DNA from 4 places in the Streptomyces sp. B1I3 genome. Region 1 is predicted to be linked to each of the others. Evidence: riboswitches for the same ligand, from Rfam matches in the RefSeq annotation. Region 1 holds a riboswitch; each other region holds the start of a gene.

The links. Region 1 has a riboswitch for cyclic di-AMP ahead of QFZ58_RS17205 (M23 family metallopeptidase). Riboswitches for the same ligand answer to the same signal wherever they lie in the genome.
Region 2: linked by a shared signal. The riboswitch ahead of QFZ58_RS09785 (M23 family metallopeptidase) and the one ahead of QFZ58_RS17205 (M23 family metallopeptidase) in region 1 are both predicted to bind cyclic di-AMP.
Region 3: linked by a shared signal. The riboswitch ahead of QFZ58_RS05730 (LysM peptidoglycan-binding domain-containing M23 family metallopeptidase) and the one ahead of QFZ58_RS17205 (M23 family metallopeptidase) in region 1 are both predicted to bind cyclic di-AMP.
Region 4: linked by a shared signal. The riboswitch ahead of QFZ58_RS22295 (transglycosylase family protein) and the one ahead of QFZ58_RS17205 (M23 family metallopeptidase) in region 1 are both predicted to bind cyclic di-AMP.

The regions. Positions count from the first base shown of each region.
Region 1 covers NZ_JAUSYD010000001.1:3,762,828-3,767,795, forward strand. Annotated here, with positions in the region: gene QFZ58_RS17200 (PrsW family intramembrane metalloprotease) at 1-1,062, shown strand, start outside; gene QFZ58_RS17205 (M23 family metallopeptidase) at 1,180-2,220, opposite strand; cyclic di-AMP (ydaO/yuaA leader) riboswitch at 2,232-2,384, opposite strand; gene QFZ58_RS17210 (PP2C family protein-serine/threonine phosphatase) at 2,619-3,776, opposite strand; gene QFZ58_RS17215 (MerR family transcriptional regulator) at 3,910-4,656, opposite strand; tRNA gene QFZ58_RS17220 (tRNA-Met) at 4,812-4,885, opposite strand.
Region 2 covers NZ_JAUSYD010000001.1:2,147,551-2,152,518, reverse strand. Annotated here, with positions in the region: gene QFZ58_RS09795 (pitrilysin family protein) at 1-1,006, shown strand, start outside; gene QFZ58_RS09790 (pitrilysin family protein) at 1,033-2,415, shown strand; cyclic di-AMP (ydaO/yuaA leader) riboswitch at 2,618-2,785, shown strand; gene QFZ58_RS09785 (M23 family metallopeptidase) at 2,799-3,581, shown strand; gene QFZ58_RS09780 (GntR family transcriptional regulator) at 3,862-4,566, shown strand; gene QFZ58_RS09775 (HPr family phosphocarrier protein) at 4,757-4,968, opposite strand, start outside.
Region 3 covers NZ_JAUSYD010000001.1:1,202,181-1,207,148, forward strand. Annotated here, with positions in the region: partial or broken gene QFZ58_RS05720 (STM4011 family radical SAM protein) at 1-50, shown strand, start outside; gene QFZ58_RS05725 (SGNH/GDSL hydrolase family protein) at 94-921, opposite strand; gene QFZ58_RS05730 (LysM peptidoglycan-binding domain-containing M23 family metallopeptidase) at 1,112-2,053, opposite strand; cyclic di-AMP (ydaO/yuaA leader) riboswitch at 2,058-2,210, opposite strand; gene QFZ58_RS05735 (tyrosine-protein phosphatase) at 2,641-3,456, shown strand; gene QFZ58_RS05740 (DUF6126 family protein) at 3,482-3,655, opposite strand; gene QFZ58_RS05745 (helix-turn-helix domain-containing protein) at 3,715-4,329, opposite strand; gene QFZ58_RS05750 (aspartate aminotransferase family protein) at 4,449-4,968, opposite strand, start outside.
Region 4 covers NZ_JAUSYD010000001.1:4,849,640-4,854,607, forward strand. Annotated here, with positions in the region: gene QFZ58_RS22285 (cytochrome P450) at 1-1,092, shown strand, start outside; gene QFZ58_RS22290 (transglycosylase family protein) at 1,198-2,238, shown strand; cyclic di-AMP (ydaO/yuaA leader) riboswitch at 2,529-2,697, shown strand; gene QFZ58_RS22295 (transglycosylase family protein) at 2,698-3,396, shown strand; gene eno (phosphopyruvate hydratase) at 3,796-4,968, shown strand, end outside.

The sequences.
Region 1 (4,968 bases):
ATAGCGGCGGCCACCGCCGACCCGGCGAGCGCAGACACCCTGGGTGCCACGGTCATCGCCCCGGTCGTCGAGGAGAGCGCCAAGGCCGCCGCCGTCCTGCTGATCTTCCTCTTCCGCAGACGGGAGTTCGGCGGTGTCGTCGACGGCATCGTGGTCGCCGGCTTCACCGCGACCGGTTTCGCCTTCACCGAGAACGTCCTCTACCTGGGCAACGCCTTCGGCGAGGACCAGCAGCTGGGGACCACGGGCTTCGCCTCCGTGACGGTCGGGACCTTCTTCGTGCGGGTGGTGATGTCACCGTTCGCGCACCCCCTGTTCACGGTGCTCACCGGTATCGGTTTCGGTGCCGCCGCGCTCGGCGGGAGGCGCCGTCCTGTGCGCCGGATCGTGCTGCCGCTGCTCGGGCTCCTCCTCGCCATGGGCATGCACGCCCTCTGGAACGGCTCGTCGGCCTTCGGCACGTACGGCTTCTACGTGGTGTACGGCGCGTTCATGGTCCCGGCTTTCGGTCTGGTGACCTGGCTGGCCATCTGGTCGCGCCAGCGGGAGCTGCGGACGCTCGCCAGCGAGCTGCCGGTCTACGCGGCGGCAGGCTGGCTCACTCCCGCGGAGCCGCTCGCGCTGGCCTCGATGCGTGCGCGCGGCATGGCCCGCGACATGGCCAGGCACTGGCACAGCCACCCGGACCGTGCCCGGGGCAGGGCAGCGGCCCGCGCGGTCGCGGAGTACGAGCTGTTCGCGACCTCGTTGGCGATGCTGCGCCGAAGGGCCCGCCACGACGGGGCGGGCCAGGACTTCGCCGTACGGGAGCAGGAGCTGCTGCACCACCTGTGGCAGCGCCGGGACGTCGCGGGACCGGCCCTGGCGTACGCGGCCCAGGCCACGGGACGGATACGCACCCACCGCGTGCCCCCGCCCGGCCCGTTCCCCCACCAACTGCCCCACGCCCTGCCGTATCCGCAGCAGCTGCCGGCGCCGCACCGGCACTACGGCGGCCCCAACCCGTACGCGCACCACGGCGGCGGGCAGCAGCCGGACGGACACCGCCCACCGCCCCCGTAGGAGCGCCGCCGGGTACGGCGGGTCCATGGACACACGCGCAGACCGGCGGCCCCGACGCCAGGGGGTTCGTGCGTCAGGGCCGCCGAGGTTCGGTGCGCCGTGCGCCGGCGCGGGAGATCAGATCGACAGGCCCTTGCTGCGCAGCCAGCTCATCGGGTCGATTCCCGAGCCGTCCGCGGTGTGGACCTCGAGGTGGAGGTGCGGGCCGGTCACGTTGCCCGTGGCACCGACGCGTCCGATGGTGTCGCCCGTGTTGACCGTCTGACCGGCCGTGACGTCCATCGAGGACTGGTGGCAGTACCAGACCTCCGTACCGTCCTCCAGTGCGAGGACCGTGCGGTAGCCGTACGCGCCGGACCAGCCGGCCGACTTGACCGTACCGCCGTGTACGGCCTTGACCGGGGTGCCGGTGGGCGCGGCGAAGTCCAGCCCCGTGTGGTAGCCGGAGGACCACATGGAACCGGCCTGGCCGTAGGTCGACGTGATCGTGTACGAGGACGTCGGGATGGCGTAGCTGGCGGCGAGCTTGGCGAGGCGCTCGGCCTCCGCCTTCTTCTTCGCCGCCTCCTCCGCCGCCTTCTTCTCGGCCGCGGCTTCGGCTTCGGCCTTGCTCTGCTGCTTCGCGGCCTGGGCCGCGGCCTCCTCGGCGGCCGCCTTCTCCTCCGCGGCCTTGGCCTCGGCATCCGCTCCGGCCTGCTGCTGCTCGGCCTGCTGGAGGATGCGGGCACGCAGCGCCTCACCGGCGTCGGTGGTGCCCTGTTCGGCCTCGGCGACCGTGATGCCGGCCGTGGTCAGCGGTGCGGACGGGGCGACGGTCTCGTTGTCCGCCTCGGCGTCACCGGACATGAAAGCGCCCATCCCGGGAAGGGATGTGGCATCGGGAAGCTTGTCCGCGATGGAATCGGGAAGAGAGATGGAGACCGGCGGCTTGCTCTGCGCGGTGGCCATGCCCCCCGCGCCGACGGCCGCGATGACGCCGACACCGAGGACGGTGGAGCTACGGGCGAGACCTCGCTGCTTGGCTACGCGGTGCCTGCCGCGTACGGGACGGACGGACTCCTCTGTGGGATTCCATTCCTCCCAGGTCCTCTCCTCGTCACCGAACGCGTCGGTCCTGAAGGGTGACGGGGCCTCGGGGGCAGGCTGATTCGACGCCACGTGGGCGCTCTCCTTTCCTTCCTTCTCGCCTACCGGGTTAGCTGACGGGTTCGGAGCAGGAAGGTCTCCTACGGGTCCCTTCGTCTCTCACGAGACACAAGTGCCCGATTCACCCCATGTAGGTGGTTCCCCGGTTCCCTTGCGGAATTCGGCGCTCGCGCACGGTGCCGCCTCTGGCGACGACTGGGACAACCGCGCTGCGTTATCGAACGTTAATAGACACCCGGGTCCGATTCCAAGCTGTTCCCGGTGATCGTTCACGCCTCCGGCCTGCACTTTCAGGGGTGAATCAGCCACAATCGGACGAGTTGCGCACTCCCCGACACGCCATCACTTTCTGACGGTGTGTCAAATGTTACGCGCAGCGGTGCCGTTCGGTCACGGACAGTCGCAGGCGGTCATCCATCACCTCTCCCCACGATCTTCACCGTGGTCCGCCGCTCCGGCTGGCCGCGGGTGGGCCGCCCGACCGCGAGGAGTGCCATGTCGTCCGTCGACCGGCCCCCGGTGTGCAGGCGCACGTCGTCGGTGAGTGCGGAGAGCAGTTCCTCAGGGCCCGGGAAGATCCGGCCGCGGAGCCGGTCCGCCGGGTCGTAGAAGGCCCCGGCCGGGCTCCTCGCCTCGGAGAGCCCGTCCGTGAAGACCAGGAGCGTCGCCCCGGCCGGCATGGTCCACTCGTCCGAGCGGTCCGGCCACACGTCCAGCCCCATGCCGATCGGCAGGGCGGGCGCGCTGGGCGCCAGCACGTCGAGCGCCCCGTCCGCGTGCAGCAGGATCGGCTCGGGATGACCGCGGTTGACGATCCGCAAGGTGTCCGAACCCGCCGGGATCTCGGCGAGTACGGCGGTGACGAACCCCTCCATGGCGTCGAGGCCGCCTCGCCGGGTCCCCTCCCGCGCCAGCGCGCGCTCCAGCCGCTGGGCCACCCCCTCGAGCGACAACTCCTGCTCGGCCGCCTCCCGGAACGCGCCGATCACCACGGCCACCGCCCCTACGGCGTCCAGCCCCTTGCCCCGCACGTCCCCCACCACCAGCCGCACCCCGTGCGGCGTGTCCGCGATGGCGAACAGGTCCCCGCCGACGAACTCGTCCGCCTGGGCCGCCTCGTACCGTGCCGCCACCAGCAACCCGCCGATGCGCTCGTCCGGCGCCGGGAGCACCGCCCGCATCGCGGTCGCCGCGATGACCCGGGCGGAGGCCAGCTGTTCGTTGCTGCGGCGCACGACGGCGTTGGTGACGAGGGCGAGCCCGGCGACGGTGACCAGGGTGAGCAGGTCGCTGATCGGCACGACCTCGGCGAGCGTGCCGTCGGAGAGCCGGATGGCGAGGACCACGAGGACCGCGGCCGCTCCGGTGCGGATGGTGCTGGCCAGCGAGAAGAACGGAGCGGCGAGCAGGGGCGCCGCCGCGAAGAGCGGAACGGCCGTGACCTCGGCCGGGGTCACGAGGTCGACGAGGATCCCGATCCCGATCATCAGGGTCGGCAGCCCGCGCACGAGCCGCCGGGCACGGGCGGTGCCGACAGCACCCCCGCCCCGATCTTCCCGCTTCCCCACCTGTGTACTCCTGCCCGGTCCGCCCACGGCTGCGGACGGTACCGCGCCCCGCCCAGGCTGGCCGGAGCCGCGCCGTGCGGCGACTCGTCATCGGCCAAAGGGACGAGCACGCCGCAGCGCCGTCCTCCGGAGGTCAGCCGGAGAGCCGGTGCCGCGCGTACGTCGTCAGTGCATCCCTTACGAAGACGGCGGTGCCGTCCCCGTACCGATCGTAGTTCTTCCCGAAGCGCGGATCGGCGACATACATCTCGCCGACGCCGATCACGTACGACCGGGAGACCGTCACGGACACCGACAGCCAGTCGACGTGCCGGCGGGCGATGTCCTGCACCGCCTCGCTGCCCGCGTCCAGCCCCGCGGCCCTGGCCTCCCCGTAATCCCGGGCGATGGCGTCGTGCGCGGCCTGGAAGCCGGTCCGCTCCTGCGCGCTCAGCCCGCGCCACCACCGGTCGCTCCGGTCGTACGCCTCCCGTCCCCAGCGTTCGGTGACCTCCTCCTCGTACACCGTGTGATCGAAGCCGTCGAATATCTGTTCGGCCATGAGTTCCTTCCCCTCCTCGGTCCTGTGGAGCGTGGTCCGCACCGAGGCGATCTGCCGGCCGATGCGCTCCCGCTCCTGCTCCAGCAGCCGCAGATGCGCCCGGAGCGCCACCGAGGCGTCCCTCTGCCCCTCCAATACGTCCTTGACGGCGGTCAGCGGGAGTCCGAGCTCCCGCAGCAGCAGAATGCGCTGCAGCCGGACGAGGGCGTCCTGGTCGTAGTAGCGATAACCGTTGACCCCGACCCGGCTGGGCGCGAGGAGACCGAGATCTCCGTAGTGCCGGAGCGTGCGGCTCGTGGTGCCGGCTCTTCTGGCGACTTCCTGGATGGACCACTCCATGCCGGAGACGCTAGATCTTTACGCAGCGTCAAGGTCAAGCGCGCCGGGAGGGACACGCGGCCGGCGAGATCCCACGACCCGCGAAGAACATACGGGCGTACGGGCATACGACAGAGGCCCGGATCCTTGGAAGGATCCGGGCCTCTGTCTTCTAGTAGCGGGGACAGGATTTGAACCTGCGACCTCTGGGTTATGAGCCCAGCGAGCTACCGAGCTGCTCCACCCCGCGCCGTTGTGATTGCAACTCTACGGCATCCCGGAGGCCGTCCTGACCAATCGAGGGCCGCGGCCCCCCGGCACCCCCTCGGCCGG
Region 2 (4,968 bases), 1.6 Mb from region 1:
GCTCGCCGCGCTCGACGAGGAGTCCATGGAGAACCAGCGGGACGTCGTGAAGAACGAGCGCCGCCAGCGGTACGACAACGTTCCGTACGGCACGGCGTTCGAGAAGCTCACGGCCCTCGCCTACCCGGAGGGCCACCCGTACCACCACACGCCGATCGGCTCGATGGCCGACCTGGACGCGGCGACCCTCGAGGACGCGCAGGCGTTCTTCCGCACGTACTACGCGCCCAACAACGCGGTCCTCTCGGTGGTCGGGGACATCGATCCGGAGCAGACACTGGCCTGGGTCGAGAAGTACTTCGGCTCCATCCCCTCCCACGACGGCAAGCAGCCGCCGCGCGACGGTACGCTCCCAGGCATCATCGGCGAGCAGCTGCGCGAAGTGGTCCACGAGGAGGTGCCCGCGCGTGCGCTGATGGCCGCCTACCGGCTGCCGCACGACGGCACCAGGGAGTGCGACGCCGCAGACCTCGCCCTGACCGTGCTCGGCGGCGGCGAGTCGTCCCGCCTGCACAACCGCCTGGTGCGCCGCGACCGTACGGCGGTGGCCGCGGGATTCGGGCTGCTCAGACTGGCCGGTGCGCCCTCGCTGGGCTGGCTGGACGTCAAGACGTCCGGCGGCGTCGAGGTCCCGCAGATCGAGACGGCCGTCGACGAGGAGCTCGCCCGGTTCGCCGAGGAGGGTCCCACTCCCGAGGAGATGGAGCGGGCCCAGGCGCAGTTGGAGCGCGAATGGCTCGACCGGCTCGGGACGGTCGCGGGCCGCGCCGACGAACTGTGCCGCTACGCCGTTCTGTTCGGTGACCCGCAGCTCGCCCTGACCGCGGTGGGGCGCGTGCTCGACGTGAGCGCGGAGGAGGTCCGGGACGCCGCCCGGGCCCACCTGCGGCCCGACAACCGGGCGGTCCTGGTCTATGAGCCGGTCGAACCGGCCGACGAGGCCGACGAGACGGCAGAGGCAGCCTCGACGGACGCCGCCGACGCGCACGAAGGGGCCGACAAGTGACCGACGCCGCCGTGACTGGAGTAGCGATGGAGTACCACCCGCAGCCGACCGCCGGCGAGGCCAGGCCCTGGGCCTTCCCCGCGCCCGAGCGCGGCGCCCTGCCCAACGGGCTGACGGTGCTGCGCTGCCACCGCCCCGGCCAGCAGGTCGTCGCCGTGGAGATCTTCCTGGACGCGCCGCTGGACGCCGAGCCCGAGGGCCTGGACGGCGTCGCCACGATCATGGCGCGAGCCCTGTCCGAGGGCACGGACAAGCGTTCCGCGGAGGAGTTCGCCGCCGAGCTGGAGCGCTGCGGCGCCACACTCGACGCGCACGCCGACCACCCCGGCATCCGTGTCTCTCTGGAGGTGCCGGTCTCCCGGCTGGCCAAGGCGCTGGGGCTGGTCGCCGAAGCGCTGCGCGCACCGGCCTTCACCGAGAGCGAGATCGAGCGCCTGGTGGGCAACCGGCTGGACGAGATCCCGCACGAGCAGGCCAATCCGGCCCGGCGCGCCGCCAAGCAGCTCTCCAAGGAGCTCTTCCCCGCCACGGCGCGGATGTCGCGTCCGCGCCAGGGCACCGAGGAGACGGTGCGCCGGATCGACGCCGCCGCCGTACGCGCCTTCTACGACGCCCACGTCCGGCCGTCCACGGCGACGGCCGTCGTCGTCGGTGACCTCACCGGCGTGGACCTGGACGCCCTCCTGGCCGACACGATCGGCGACTGGTCCGGCAACGCCGGCCAGGCCCGCCCGGTGCCGCCGATCACGGCGGACGACACCGGCCGCGTCGTCATCGTGGACCGGCCCGGCGCCGTGCAGACGCAACTGCTGATCGGCCGGATCGGCGCCGACCGGCACGACAGCGTGTGGCCGGCCCAGGTCCTCGGCACGTACTGCCTGGGCGGCACCCTCACCTCGCGGCTGGACCGCGTGCTGCGCGAGGAGAAGGGCTACACCTACGGGGTCCGGGCCTTCGGGCAGGTGCTGCGCTCGACGGCGCCCGGCTCCTCCTCCGGGGCGACCGGGGCCGCGATGCTCGCCATCAGCGGTTCCGTGGACACGGAGTCCACCGGCCCCGCGCTGGAGGACCTGTGGACGGTCCTGCGGACCCTGGCGGCCGAGGGGCTCACCGACGCCGAGCGCGAGACCGCGGTGCAGAACCTCGTGGGGGTCGCCCCGCTGAAGTACGAGACGGCGGCCTCCGTCGCGGGCACCCTGGCCGACCAGGTGGAGCAGCATCTGCCGGACGACTACCAGGCCCGGCTGTACGCGCGCCTGGCCGAGACCGGCACGGTCGAGGCGACCGCCGCGGTGGTCAACGCGTTCCCGGTGGACCGTCTGGTCACCGTCCTCGTCGGGGACGCCGCGCAGATCTCGGAGCCCGTCAGGGCGCTGGGCATCGGTGAGGTGTCGGTCGTCAGCGGCTGACACGGCAGCCGCTGCGGCGGAAGGACGAGGGCCCGGTGAGCAACCTCTCGCCGGGCCCTCCCTTTTGTCCGACTTACGGGCAAAGAGGGGTCTATAGCCTGTGGGATGTGTGACAAATGGCCCCGTTCATTTGGTGAACGTGAAGGGCCCGCCCTAGCGTCGGCTCGGCTGTCCGCCGAACATGAGCCGCGTCCGCGGCGCCGGACAGTCATCGCCGAGTCCCCGTCAGGCGCGAGCCTGGGGAGCCGGGGACCCACGCAGTCCCTGGGGTGAATCGGATGTCCGCGTCTCGCGAGAGGCGCGGGGGTCCGTAGGAGACCTTCCTGCTCCGAACCCGTCAGCTAACCCGGTAGGCGAGAAGGAAGGAAAGGATCAGCCCCTCCATGGCGTTCACCCGAGCCACCGGGAAGCACCGTGCCCCGAGCCGCCTCTCGCGCCACGGCGCCCGGGCCGTCGGCATCGCGGCCCTGGCCACCACCGGCGTCATCGGCGCCACGGCGTCCCCGGCCCTCGCCGCGGACTCCCAAGCCCTCTCCGTCAGCAACAGCGGGCTGACCCAGGCCGCCGCCATCGACACCACCCTCGCCGCCCAGATCGCCGCACAGGCCGAGGCCCAGCAGCACCAGGCCGACGTCACGGCGAAGGCCGAGGCCGCGGCCAGGGCGAAGGCCGAGGCGAAGCGCAAGGCCGAGGCCCGCGCCGCAGAGGCCCGGGAGGCGAAGGCCCGCGCCGCCCGCGCCGCGGAGCGCGCAAGGCTCAACGCCTTCCACCTCCCGGTCGCCGGCTCGTACGTGACCACCGGCTACCAGTCCGGTGGTGCGCTCTGGTCCTCCGGCACCCACTCAGGGGTGGACTTCCGCGCCGCTTCCGGCACCTCCGTCGTCGCGGTCGGCGCCGGTACGGTCGTCGAGGCGGGCTGGGGTGGTGCGTACGGCAACAACATCGTGCTCCGGATGGCGGACGGCACGTACACCCAGTACGGCCACCTCTCCTCGATCGGCGTCGCCGTCGGCCAGAGCGTCGCCTCGGGCGAGCAGATCGGCCTCTCCGGCTCGACCGGCAACTCCACCGGGCCGCACCTCCACTTCGAGGCGCGGACGACGCCGGAGTACGGCTCGGACATGGACCCCGTCGCCTATCTCCGCGCGCACGGCGTCCAGCTCTGAGGGCCTCGACGCCCTGACGGTCTGACCACCCTTGACGGTCGTCCGGCTCCGGCACCCCGTCCGGTGTCGCGCGACACCGCTCCGCCCGGGCCCCGGCATCCGCCGGGGCCTTCGGCGTGCCCGGGCGGCGGTGCCGGTCCGAGCCGCGCGGAAGCCTTCCGTGGCCAGAAGATATCCATGAATTCCACCTCGCCGTCGGAAATTGCGGTGGATTGCAATAGAGTCGCAGAACAGGCGTCGATCGGCCGCGTTCCGCGGGGATTAAGGCGGAGGTTCGGACATGCACATTCCCGCGCATTCGGTATGCACGGCAATCCGTGACGACATCGTCTCCGGTGTCTTCGAGCGCGGCAGCCGCCTGACCGAAGAGGTGCTCGCGCGGCGCTACGGCGTCTCCCGCGTCCCGGTGCGCGAGGCACTGCGCACCCTGGAGTCCGAGGGGTTCGTGGTCACCCGCCGGCATGCGGGGGCCTGTGTGGCCGAGCCCACGGAGCAGGAGGCCGCCGACCTGCTGGAGATCCGGATGCTCCTGGAGCCGCTGGGTGCCGCCCGAGCCGCGCAGCGCCGTACCGAGGCGCACCTCAAGGTGCTGCGCGGGCTGGTCAGGCTCGGGCAGGAGCGGGTACGGCGGGGCGAGGGAGAGGACCTGCGCTCACTGGGCGGATGGTTCCACGAGACGCTGGCGCAGGCCTCCGGCAGCCCCGCCCTGATCGCGCTCCTCACCCAGCTCCGGCACAAGATCGCCTGGATGTACGCGGTCGAGCAGCCGGTCCGCCCCGCCGACTCCTGGGCCGAGCACGGCGCCATCGTGGACGCCGTGGCCCGCGGCGATGCGGAACGGGCCAGGGCGCTCGCGGCCCAGCACGCCGAGCGTGCCACCGCCGCGCACCGGCTGCGTCGCACGGGCCGGACGGGTCGCGGGACGGGCGGATCCCGGGTGAGCACTTCGCAACATGCCGTAAACATCGCGGGCGTCCGCCATTAACAATGGCGCCGTATACAAAGAAGGTAATTCCTGGAGAGCTTTCTTTCGGCTGTCCGGAAACGCTATTCCGTGGCCGCCCCGGACTTTCTGGTGCGTGTGCACGGGGGAACTCGGGAACAGGAAAGCCGCGGCTCCCGGAAAGGGATGCCGCGGCTCTGGCGCTGTAGCGTTCCGGTGGGAACCAGCCGGATCAGACGGTCTCGGGGAGCTCCTCGAGACCCTCGGCGACCAGCTTCGCCAGACGGTCCAGGGCGGCCTCGGCGTCGTCGGCCTCGGACGCGAGCACGATCTCCTCGCCGCCCTGGGCGCCCAGGCCGAGCACCGCGAGCATGGAAGCGGCGTTGACCGGGTTGCCGTCGGCCTTGGCGATCGTCACGGGGACGCCGGAGGCCGTGGCGGCAC
Region 3 (4,968 bases), 2.6 Mb from region 1:
TCGTCCCGCCGGTCCCGCCCCGGCACGTCCTCCCCGTCATCACTCCGTAGGCAGGCCTCACCCGGCGCGGAACGCTCGAAGCGCCCAGGACACTCAGAGCGGCAGCAGGTCGGGGCGCTTGGCCTCGACGTGGTCCCCGGACGACTCGCCGCGAAGGCGCCGTCCGATCCACGGGACGAGGTACTCACGCGCCCAGTGGATGTCGTCACGACGCACCTCGAACGTCCCGCGCTGCGCCTGTGGCGGCCACACCTGGTCCGGATCGGCCGGCACTTCGATACCCAGGACCTGGGCGGCACGCAGCGCGACCCGGGTGTGCCCCTCGGCCGAGAGGTGCAACCGGTCGTCGTCCCAGGCGCGCCTGTCCTGGACGGACCGCAGCGACCACAGGTCGAGGACCGGGCAGTCGTAGCGGTCGGCGATGGACCGGACGTGGGCGGTGTACGTGGCGATCTTGCCGCGCAGGTGGCGGAGCACCGGGATACCGCGTGTGTCGAAACCGGTGGTGACCATGACCGTGCCGACCACCTGCGTCAGGTCCGCGACCGCGCGCTCGAAGCGTTCGGCCACGTCGTCGGGGTCGGAGCCCGGCCGGAGGATGTCGTTGCCACCCGCGCAGAAGCTGACCAGGTCGGGGGCCAGCTCCTTGGCGCGGGGCACCTGTTCCTCGACTATCTGGTCGAGGAGGCGTCCGCGTACGGCGAGATTGGCGTACCGGAAGTGCCCGTGCGGGTCGTCCACCGGCTCGGCCGCTGCATCAGGAATTGGGAGCTGGTCCGCGAGGAGGACCGCGAGCCGGTCCGCCCAGCCGACCAGTCTCCCGTCGGGGCCGGGGTCTCCGACGCCCTCGGTGAAGCTGTCACCAATCGCTGCGTACGACCCGATGATGCCTCGTAGTTTGTTTCTCGAATCGTCTGCCACAAGGGCACATCCTGCACCTTCGAATGTGACCTACGCGACCGTAATACGGGGTTGACGGGTGGTGAGATAAACCACCCGGTCAGGTTTTGGTAAAGCCGGAATAAGGAGAGGGGCGGTGCACCGCCGCGCACCGCCCCTCTCCCGGGCACTCTGCTGAAGCCGAACCGGACCGCCCTGTCCCGCGGCTGCGTCAGACGGAGACGCCGTGCGAGCGCAGGTAGGCGATCGGGTCGACGTCCGAGCCGTAGCTCGGGCCGGTGCGGACCTCGAAGTGGAGGTGCGGGCCAGTGGAGTTGCCGGTGGAGCCGGACAGGCCGATCTCCTGGCCGCCGGTGACGGTCTGGCCGGCCGAGACCTCGAGCGAGGACAGGTGGGCGTACTGGGAGTACATGCCGTCGCTGTGCTGGATGACGATCTCGTTGCCGTACGCGCCGCTCCATCCGGCGGAGACGACGGTGCCCGGGCCGATGGACCGGACGCTCGTACCGGAGGCCGCCTGGAAGTCGGAGCCGGTGTGGTAGCCGCTGGACCAGCTGGAACCGGCGGCGCGGTACTGGGTGGTGACGTTGGCGTCGGCCACCGGGGTGGTGTAGCCGGAGCTGTTGCTCTCGGACGTACCGGCGGACGCGGCGGTGTCGGTCACCTCGGTGGTCTTCTCGGCCGGAGCTGCGGCCTTGGGGGCGGCGGCCTTCGGGGCGGCGGCCTCGGCCTTCGAGGGGGTGGCCTTCGAGGGCGCGGCCTTCGTGGCGGGGGCGGACGCCTTGGCGCCGAGGGTCAGCTTCATACCCGGGAAGATCAGGCTCGGGTTGTCACCGACGACCTCGCGGTTGTCCTTGTACAGCTTCTGCCAGCCGCCCTTGACCTTCTGGTCTGCGGCGATCTTCGACAGGTAGTCGCCGGAGACCACGGAGTAGGTCGTGGGGGCGCTCTGCTTCTTCGCCACCGACGCGGCCGGTGCGGCCTGCGTCGCGGCGGCGGCCGGCTTGGCGGCCGGGGCGGCCTGCTCCGCCGCGTGGGCGCCGGTGGCGCCGATCAGCGGAAGGGCGAGGACGGCGCCGCCGGTCCCCGCGGCGAGAACGCCACGGGAGATCGGTCCGGTCTTCGTACGGCGGTGCTTACCCTTTGCGGGCATGGTGCGTTCCTCTCCGGCGCCTGCGAGGTGAGCTGTCGGGTTCGGACTGGAGATGCCCGGCCGCGGCGGACGCGACTTGACCCCGAGCCGTCCGGATCTTCCGGTCGGCGGCTTACCTGGTTCCCCCGCTCCTGCCACACGTGGGTGGGTGCGGATTCCGGGCGGCGGCAGGATTAGGCGTTCCGTCCGGATTGACGGTGACCGTAAGCGAGTCGGGACGCGGGGAACAAGCCACCGGGCGCGGACCGGAATGGGCGCTTCATTTCCGGTCCCGAATTCCGGTCACACTGCGTGGATTACGGATCTTGGCTTTCCGCGCGACGCCGGGAATACCCATCGGCGCTTCCGCCACACACCGTCACGGATATGATCCCGCTCACCTGTGGCCACCCATCTCCCCCATAAGACCGGCATGTTCGGCTAAATGCACCAATACGGACACCTCGACCCGCACTCCGGACAGGCCGGGGTGCGACGACGCCGGTCGGCCGCGGGCACGACAAGTGCTCGGTGCACCCATGTCGTATCGTCGCGAGCGTGCCCTTCGCCGGCGAGCGGCGCCGGCGCCAGACACTCCAGGAGTCCTTGTGACGCAGCTGCCAGAGGTTCCGTCGACGACCATCGACATCGAGCTCACCGGTGTCCGTAACTTCCGCGACGTGGGAGGGCTCCCGACCGTCGACGGCCGCAGGGTGCGCCAGGGGCGCCTCTACCGCAGCGGCCACCTGGCACACGCCACCGAGTCGGACGCCGCCTTCCTCGCCGGTCTCGGGCTGCACACCGTCTTCGACTTCCGCAACGCCGCCGACCACAAGCTGGACGGCCATGACGTGGAGCTGCCAGGCATCCGGAATGTCAGCATTCCGCTCTCCGACCCGGCCGACGGAGCCGAGTTCTGGCGCCTGGTGAGGGACGGCAACATCGAGCAGCTTCGCTCGATCCTCGCCGACGGCAAGGGGACGGAACGGATGATCGCCTCCTACCGGGCCATCATCACGGACCGCACGGCGGAGCACAGCCGCGTGCTGCACGCGCTGGCCGAGGACAGCGTCCCGGCGCTCATGCACTGCGCCGCGGGCAAGGACCGGGCCGGACTCTCGATCGCGGTCTCGCTGCTGGCCGTCGGCGTCGAGAAGGAAGCCATCGAGGCCGACTACCTCAAGTCCAACGACGCGCACCGCCGCTACAGGATCAGGCGGAGCGACACGTCGTCGGCGGGGATGTCGGACGAGGTGATGGAGCTCCTGAACCCGCTCTTCGGCGCGCGCCCTGAATACCTCGCCGCCGCCTTCGCCACCATCGAGGAGACCTGGGGCAGCACGGACCGCTACCTCCTGGACGGCCTGAAGCTCTCCCCGGAGACGCGGGAGAAGCTGCGCGAGCGTCTCGTCGAGGACGCGTAGCGTCCACGTCCGACCCCGCCCGCCGTCAGCCCTTTCCCGCCACGGTGAACAGCAGGAAGAGGAAGGCCGCGACGACGTGCCCGGCCACCAGGTAGGCGAAGAGCCGGATGATGACACCCCGGGGCATCTTGCGCTCCTGGGTGTCCTGGCCCTTCGGCCGGCGTGGGGTGAGCGGGTCGTAGTCCTCTGAATCAGACATGACAGTCCTTCCTCTCGGCCGCCTGGCCGGGAGAGCGAGTGGGCGGTGCCCGGCAGGGGTCAGAAGCGATGGGTTCCGCTGCCCAGGCACAGCTCCGCGGCGGGGCTCTGCAGCAGCGTGTGGACGAAGAGCAACTGGACGCCCGCACGGTCGAGCGCGGCGATCCGGTGCGGAGTGAGCGAGTCGAAGTGCGCGCTGTCGCCGGGGTCGAGGTCGTGCACGGTCTCCCCGAGCACGACCCTCAGCCTGCCGTCGAGGACGTACAGCCACTCCTCGCCCGGGTGGACGCGGACGAGGTCGCCCTGGGCGCCGTACGGGACGCGGACCCGCAGTGCCTGCATGGCGCGACCCGAACCGCCCGCCTGCCGGTACAGCCAGCCGTCGGCCTCGGCGCCCGCGCCCCCGAGTGGACCGCCCCGGACGATCGCGTCACGTTCGGGCGGCATCTCGCCGAGGAGCTCGGAGACCGTCGTACCGTAGATTCTGGCGAGGCCGAGCAGCATGGGCAGCGAAGGCTGCCGGTTGCCGGTCTCCAGGCGGGAGAGGTGGGCCGGGGAGAGCCCGGCACGCCGGGCGGCGCCCTCCAGGGTGAGACCCCGGTTGCGGCGCAGGTCGCGCAGGCGTGGCGCGATGCCGGGCAGTTCGTCGGCCACTCCTGTGTCAGCAGGATTCATGCCTCCATTGGGCCAGCACCTTTCCTCTGAGGCAAATTTCTTGCCTGCGAGGCAAAGCGCGGGAGCGGTGTGGCGTCCAAGGGGCGCGGGGTCCGGCGAAGATCCGTGGGAAGCGGTCCTCAGCGGTTGCCGACGGCCTGTTTCACCAGTGTCCTGCCGAAGTCCCACATCAGTCCGCCGCCGTTGTGCGCGTCGTCCATCACGGCCGTGAAGGCGGTCACGAAGCGGTCCACCTCGGGCTCCCCGATGACCAGCGGAGGGATCAGTTTGATCACCTCCAGATGATCGCCGGAGACCTGCGTGAGGATGCGGTGCTTCTGCAGCAGCGGCACGACGACCATCTGCGCGAAGAGCCCCTTCCGTGCCGCTTGCAGCATCGCCCACCGGCTGCGGAGTTTCAGCGAGGACGGCCGTCCGAACTCGATGCCGATCATCAGCCCGCGCCCCCGCACCTCGTGCAGCAGCTCGTAGCGGCCGACGAGCTCGGCGAGCCGCTCCCGCAGCAGGTCGCCGGTGCGGCGGGCGTTCGCGACGGTTCCCTCGTCGTCCATCACCGACAGCACCGCGAGCCCGGCCGCCATGGCCTGGGCGTTGGCCCCGAAGCTCGCGGAGTGGACGAGGACCCGGTCCATGGAGGAG
Region 4 (4,968 bases), 1.1 Mb from region 1:
TCCAAGAACCCGGCACACCACGCCGGGTCGGCGCAGGCCAAGGGGAAGACGGGCATCCCGGGGGAGCGCAAGGCGGAGCTGATGACACATCTGCTCAACATCGACCCGCCGGACCACACGCGGCTGCGCCGGCTCGTCTCCAAGGCGTTCACGCCGCGCCGGGTCGCCGAGTTCGCGCCCCGCGTGCAGGAGCTGACGGACAGGCTCATCGACTCCTTCATCGAGGAGGGCAAGGCGGACCTCATCCACGACTTCGCCTTCCCGCTCCCCATCTACGCGATCTGCGACCTGCTGGGAGTCCCCCCGGAGGACCAGGACGACTTCCGGGACTGGGCGGGCATGATGATCCGCCACGGCGGCGGCCCACGCGGCGGGGTGGCCAGGTCGGTCAAGAAGATGCGCGGGTACCTCGCCGAACTCATCCACCGTAAAAGGGAGAATCCCGGCGACGACCTGATCTCGGGGCTGATCCGGGCGAGCGACCACGGTGAGCACCTCACCGAGAACGAGGCCGCGGCCATGGCCTTCATCCTTCTCTTCGCCGGTTTCGAGACGACCGTCAACCTGATCGGGAACGGCACGTACGCCCTGCTGCGCAACCCGGAACAGCGCGGACGGTTGCAGCGCTCGCTCGCCGAGGGGGAGGACGGCCTGCTGGCCACGGGCATCGAGGAACTGCTGCGATACGACGGTCCGGTGGAGCTCGCCACCTGGCGCTATGCCACCGAGCCCGTGACGCTGGGAGGCCAGGACATCGCGGTGGGGGACCCTGTCCTCGTGGTGCTGGCCGCCGCGGACCGGGACCCGGAGCGTTTCCAGGATGCGGACACCCTGGACCTCGCACGGAGTGACAATCAGCACCTCGGATACGGCCACGGCATCCACTACTGCCTGGGGGCGCCGCTGGCCCGTCTGGAGGGACGGACGGCGCTGGCCACGCTGCTGAGGCGCCTTCCTGACCTGCGACTGGCTGCGGAAGCCGACGAGGTGAGGTGGCGTGGCGGGCTCATCATGCGGGGACTGCGCACTCTCCCCGTTGAGTTCGATCCCGGACAAAGGGGCGCCGCAAGTGACACGCCGTCAACTCCGTGACCTTCACGTGATCTCCGCTGCATCGACTTGTGACACACGTTCGAGTGCGGCTAGGTTCACCGTTCGACTCACCCGTCACATGTCAGTCACACGGAAGGCAATCCCATGGGCTCCGCGAACGGCAGACACCGTCGCCCTCGTCAGGCACCCGCCATCGTCGTCGCCGCAGGCGTGACGGGATCGGCCATCGCCATCCCGCTGCTCGGCGCGGCCGGCGCGAACGCCGCCGAGGCGTCGACCTGGGACCGGGTCGCCGAGTGCGAGAGCGGTGGCATGTGGAGCGCCGACCTCGGCAACGGCTACTACGGCGGCCTGCAGTTCTCGCAGGACACCTGGTCGGCCTACGGCGGTTCGGCGTACGCCGCGCGGGCCGACCTCGCCAGCCGCTCGCAGCAGATCGCGGTCGCCGAGAAGGTCCTGGACGCCAAGGGGCCGCAGGCCTGGGCCAGCTGTGCGGTGATCTCCGGCCTGGCGATGGACGATTCGCTGCCGGGCGTCGACCCGGGCGGCGACCCGAGCGCCGAGCCGTCGGACTCTGCGAGCCCCTCGGACACGTCCTCGCCCGAAGCGTCGGCCGGGGCGGACGAGGCGGACGCGAAGGACGGCGCCGCCGCGGGCGGTAAGAGCGGCACGAGTGACAAGGGCGGGAAGGGCGACAAGGCCGCCGACGCCGGCACACCCACCGGAACCGGCACTCCGGAGTCCTCGTCACCCTCCACCACCCCCTCGCCCGAGGCCTCCGGAGCGGCGCGGGGCGAGGACGCGACGGGTGGCAAGCACCGCGGCATCCCGGCCCCCGAGGCGAGTGCGGAGGCGGACGCGGAGAGCGCCCGCGAGTCCGGCCGGCACGCCTCGCGCGGTGGCGCCGAGGCGCGCAAGGGCGCGGAGGCGGGCACGGACGGCACGTACACCGTCCGCGAGGGCGACAACCTGTGGGCGATCGCCGACACCCAGGAGCTGCCCGGCGGCTGGCCCGCGCTCTACGAGGCCAACAAGACCGAGCTGGGCTCCGACCCCGACCTGATCCTTCCGGGCCAGAGCCTCGACCTGGGTCTCCAGGGAGGGGCGGCCTCCGCCTCGACGGGCGCGGAGAACGGTGCGGAGACCGGTGCGGAGACCGGCGTGGAAGCGCCTGCCGGCAGCTGATCAAAAGTGTGAAAACACCCCGAAAGCGAGGGTAGTTCAGAGGCCTATGTCCACTTATGCGTAAGTGAGACATGGGTCTCTTTGCTTCAACTGGCGGGCTGCGCCCGTCCGGTCCGCCCGCATCCGCTCCGACCTGCGGAAACGGCCGACCTCCCCAGGGCGGTAAGGGCTGATTAGCCGTTATGTCCATCTTTGAATGTCGGGGTTGCCTGTGTTTACGGTCGTAACCGCTCGCACCGCGGGCACCTTCGACCGTCACGCCGAATCCTGCCGTCGGACGAAGGGGACCGACGCGTAAAGCGCCGTAGGCAGGAGCGGGGGACCCAGGTAAGTGCCGTGCCCGGCCGTCGAGAGACGGCGAGGACCGGCTAGGGGTGAAGTCGCCTGCGACAGCGGGCGACCGGGCGACTCACAGCCCGAACCCGACAGCTCACCTCGTAGGCGTCGGTGAGGAGAACCATGCTGCTTTCCAGCAAGGGCAAGCACCGCCGCCCGTCCAAGGCCGTCCGTGTCGCCACCCTGGCCGGTGTGGCCGGTGCCGCCGTCGCCGTCCCGCTGATGGGTGCGACGGGCGCCTCCGCCGCGTCCGTCTCCACGTGGGACGCCGTCGCGCAGTGCGAGTCCGGTGGCAACTGGTCCATCAACACCGGCAACGGTTACTACGGCGGACTGCAGTTCTCGGCGTCCAGCTGGGCCGCCGCCGGCGGTACGCAGTACGCCGCCCGTGCCGACCTGGCCACCAAGGGCCAGCAGATAGCCACCGCCGAGAAGCTTCTCGCCCTGCAGGGCCCGGGTGCCTGGGCCTGCGCCGGTGCCGGTGGCCTGACGAACGACGGTGTGGACCCGGGCGTCGACACCGGCTCCGCCAAGAACGGCGACACGGCCCCGCAGGCCGCGCCGGAGCGCAAGGCCGAGCAGCCCACCACGCGCAGCGAGACGCGCACGGCTCCCAAGGCGGAGAAGACCGTCACCACCCCGACCGGCGACAAGGTCAAGAAGGGTGACGGCGAATACAAGGTGAAGGCGGGCGACACCCTCAGCAAGATCGCCAAGGCGAAGGACGTCAAGGGCGGCTGGCACAAGCTGTTCACGCTCAACGACGACATCGTCGAGAACGCCGACCTGATCTTCCCGGGTCAGCAGCTCCACCTGAAGTAGTCCCGGGGTCTTCCTCCCTCCCAGGACGAAGGGTGTCCGGCGGCACCCGAAACGCTACCCGGCCCGGCGCGCCCACACCCCCCGTGTGCGCCGGGCCGGGGGTGTGTTCACGGAGCCTCAGGGGATCAGCCGACGGGGTACGGAGGCGGTGTGCGCGAGGGTGCGTGAGGGGGCGCAGGGGGTGTCGGCCGAGAGGCCGAGTTGCAGGTGAGTGTTCAACCTTTGTAGTTACTGACCAGTAGATTTCTGGAGCTTTGCCCGGAATGCAGGCTGTTGGGTCCTTTTTCGTCCCAGGGGACGGGCGGTCGGCCGACGGAGCGGGCCGGGCCGGTTAGGCTCGTATCGCAAGGCCACAGTGACCCTGCACAACCAGTGTCATATCCCAGAAGGAGATGCCTCGTGCCGTCCATCGACGTCGTCGTAGCCAGGGAAATCCTCGACTCCCGGGGCAACCCCACGGTCGAGGTCGAGGTTGGCCTCGACGACGGCAGCACGGGCCGTGCTGCCGTTCCGTCCGGCGCCTCCACCGGCGCGTTCGAGGCCATCGAGCTTCGCGACGGCGACCCCAACCGTTACCACGGCAAGGGCGTCGAGAAGGCCGTCCTCGCCGTGATCGAGCAGATCGGCCCGGAGCTCGTCGGTTACGACGCCACCGAGCAGCGCCTCATCGACCAGGCGATGTTCGACCTGGACGCCACCGAGAACAAGGGCTCGCTCGGCGCCAACGCCATCCTCGGCGTCTCGCTCGCCGTCGCGCACGCCGCGTCCGAGGCCTCGGACCTCCCGCTGTTCCGTTACCTCGGCGGCCCGAACGCGCACCTGCTGCCCGTCCCGATGATGAACATCCTGAACGGCGGTTCGCACGCCGACTCCAACGTGGACATCCAGGAGTTCATGATCGCGCCGATCGGCGCCGAATCCTTCTCCGAGGCCCTGCGCTGGGGCGCGGAGATCTACCACACGCTGAAGAAGGTCCTGAAGACCAAGGGCCTGTCCACCGGTCTCGGTGACGAGGGCGGCTTCGCGCCGAACCTCGAGTCCAACCGCGCCGCCCTCGACCTCATCCTCGAGGCCGTCAAGGAGGCCGGTTACGTCCCCGGCCGCGACATCGCGCTCGCGCTGGACGTCGCCGCGTCCGAGTTCTACAAGGACGGCGTCTACGAGTTCGAGGGCAAGTCCCGCTCGGCCGCCGAGATGACCGAGTACTACGAGGAGCTCGTCTCCGCGTACCCGCTGGTCTCCATCGAGGACCCGCTGTACGAGGACGACTGGGCCGGCTGGAAGGTCATCACCGACAAGCTGGGCTCCAAGGTGCAGATCGTCGGCGACGACCTCTTCGTCACCAACCCCGAGCGCCTCGCCCGTGGCATCGAGGAGGGCTCGGCCAACGCCCTGCTCGTGAAGGTCAACCAGATCGGTTCGCTGACCGAGACCCTGGACGCCGTCGAGCTCGCGCAGCGCAACGGCTTCAAGTGCATGATGTCCCACCGCTCCGGTGAGACCGAGGACGTCACCATCGCCGACCTCGCCGTCGCGGTGAACTGCGGCCAGATCAAGACCGGCGCACCGGCC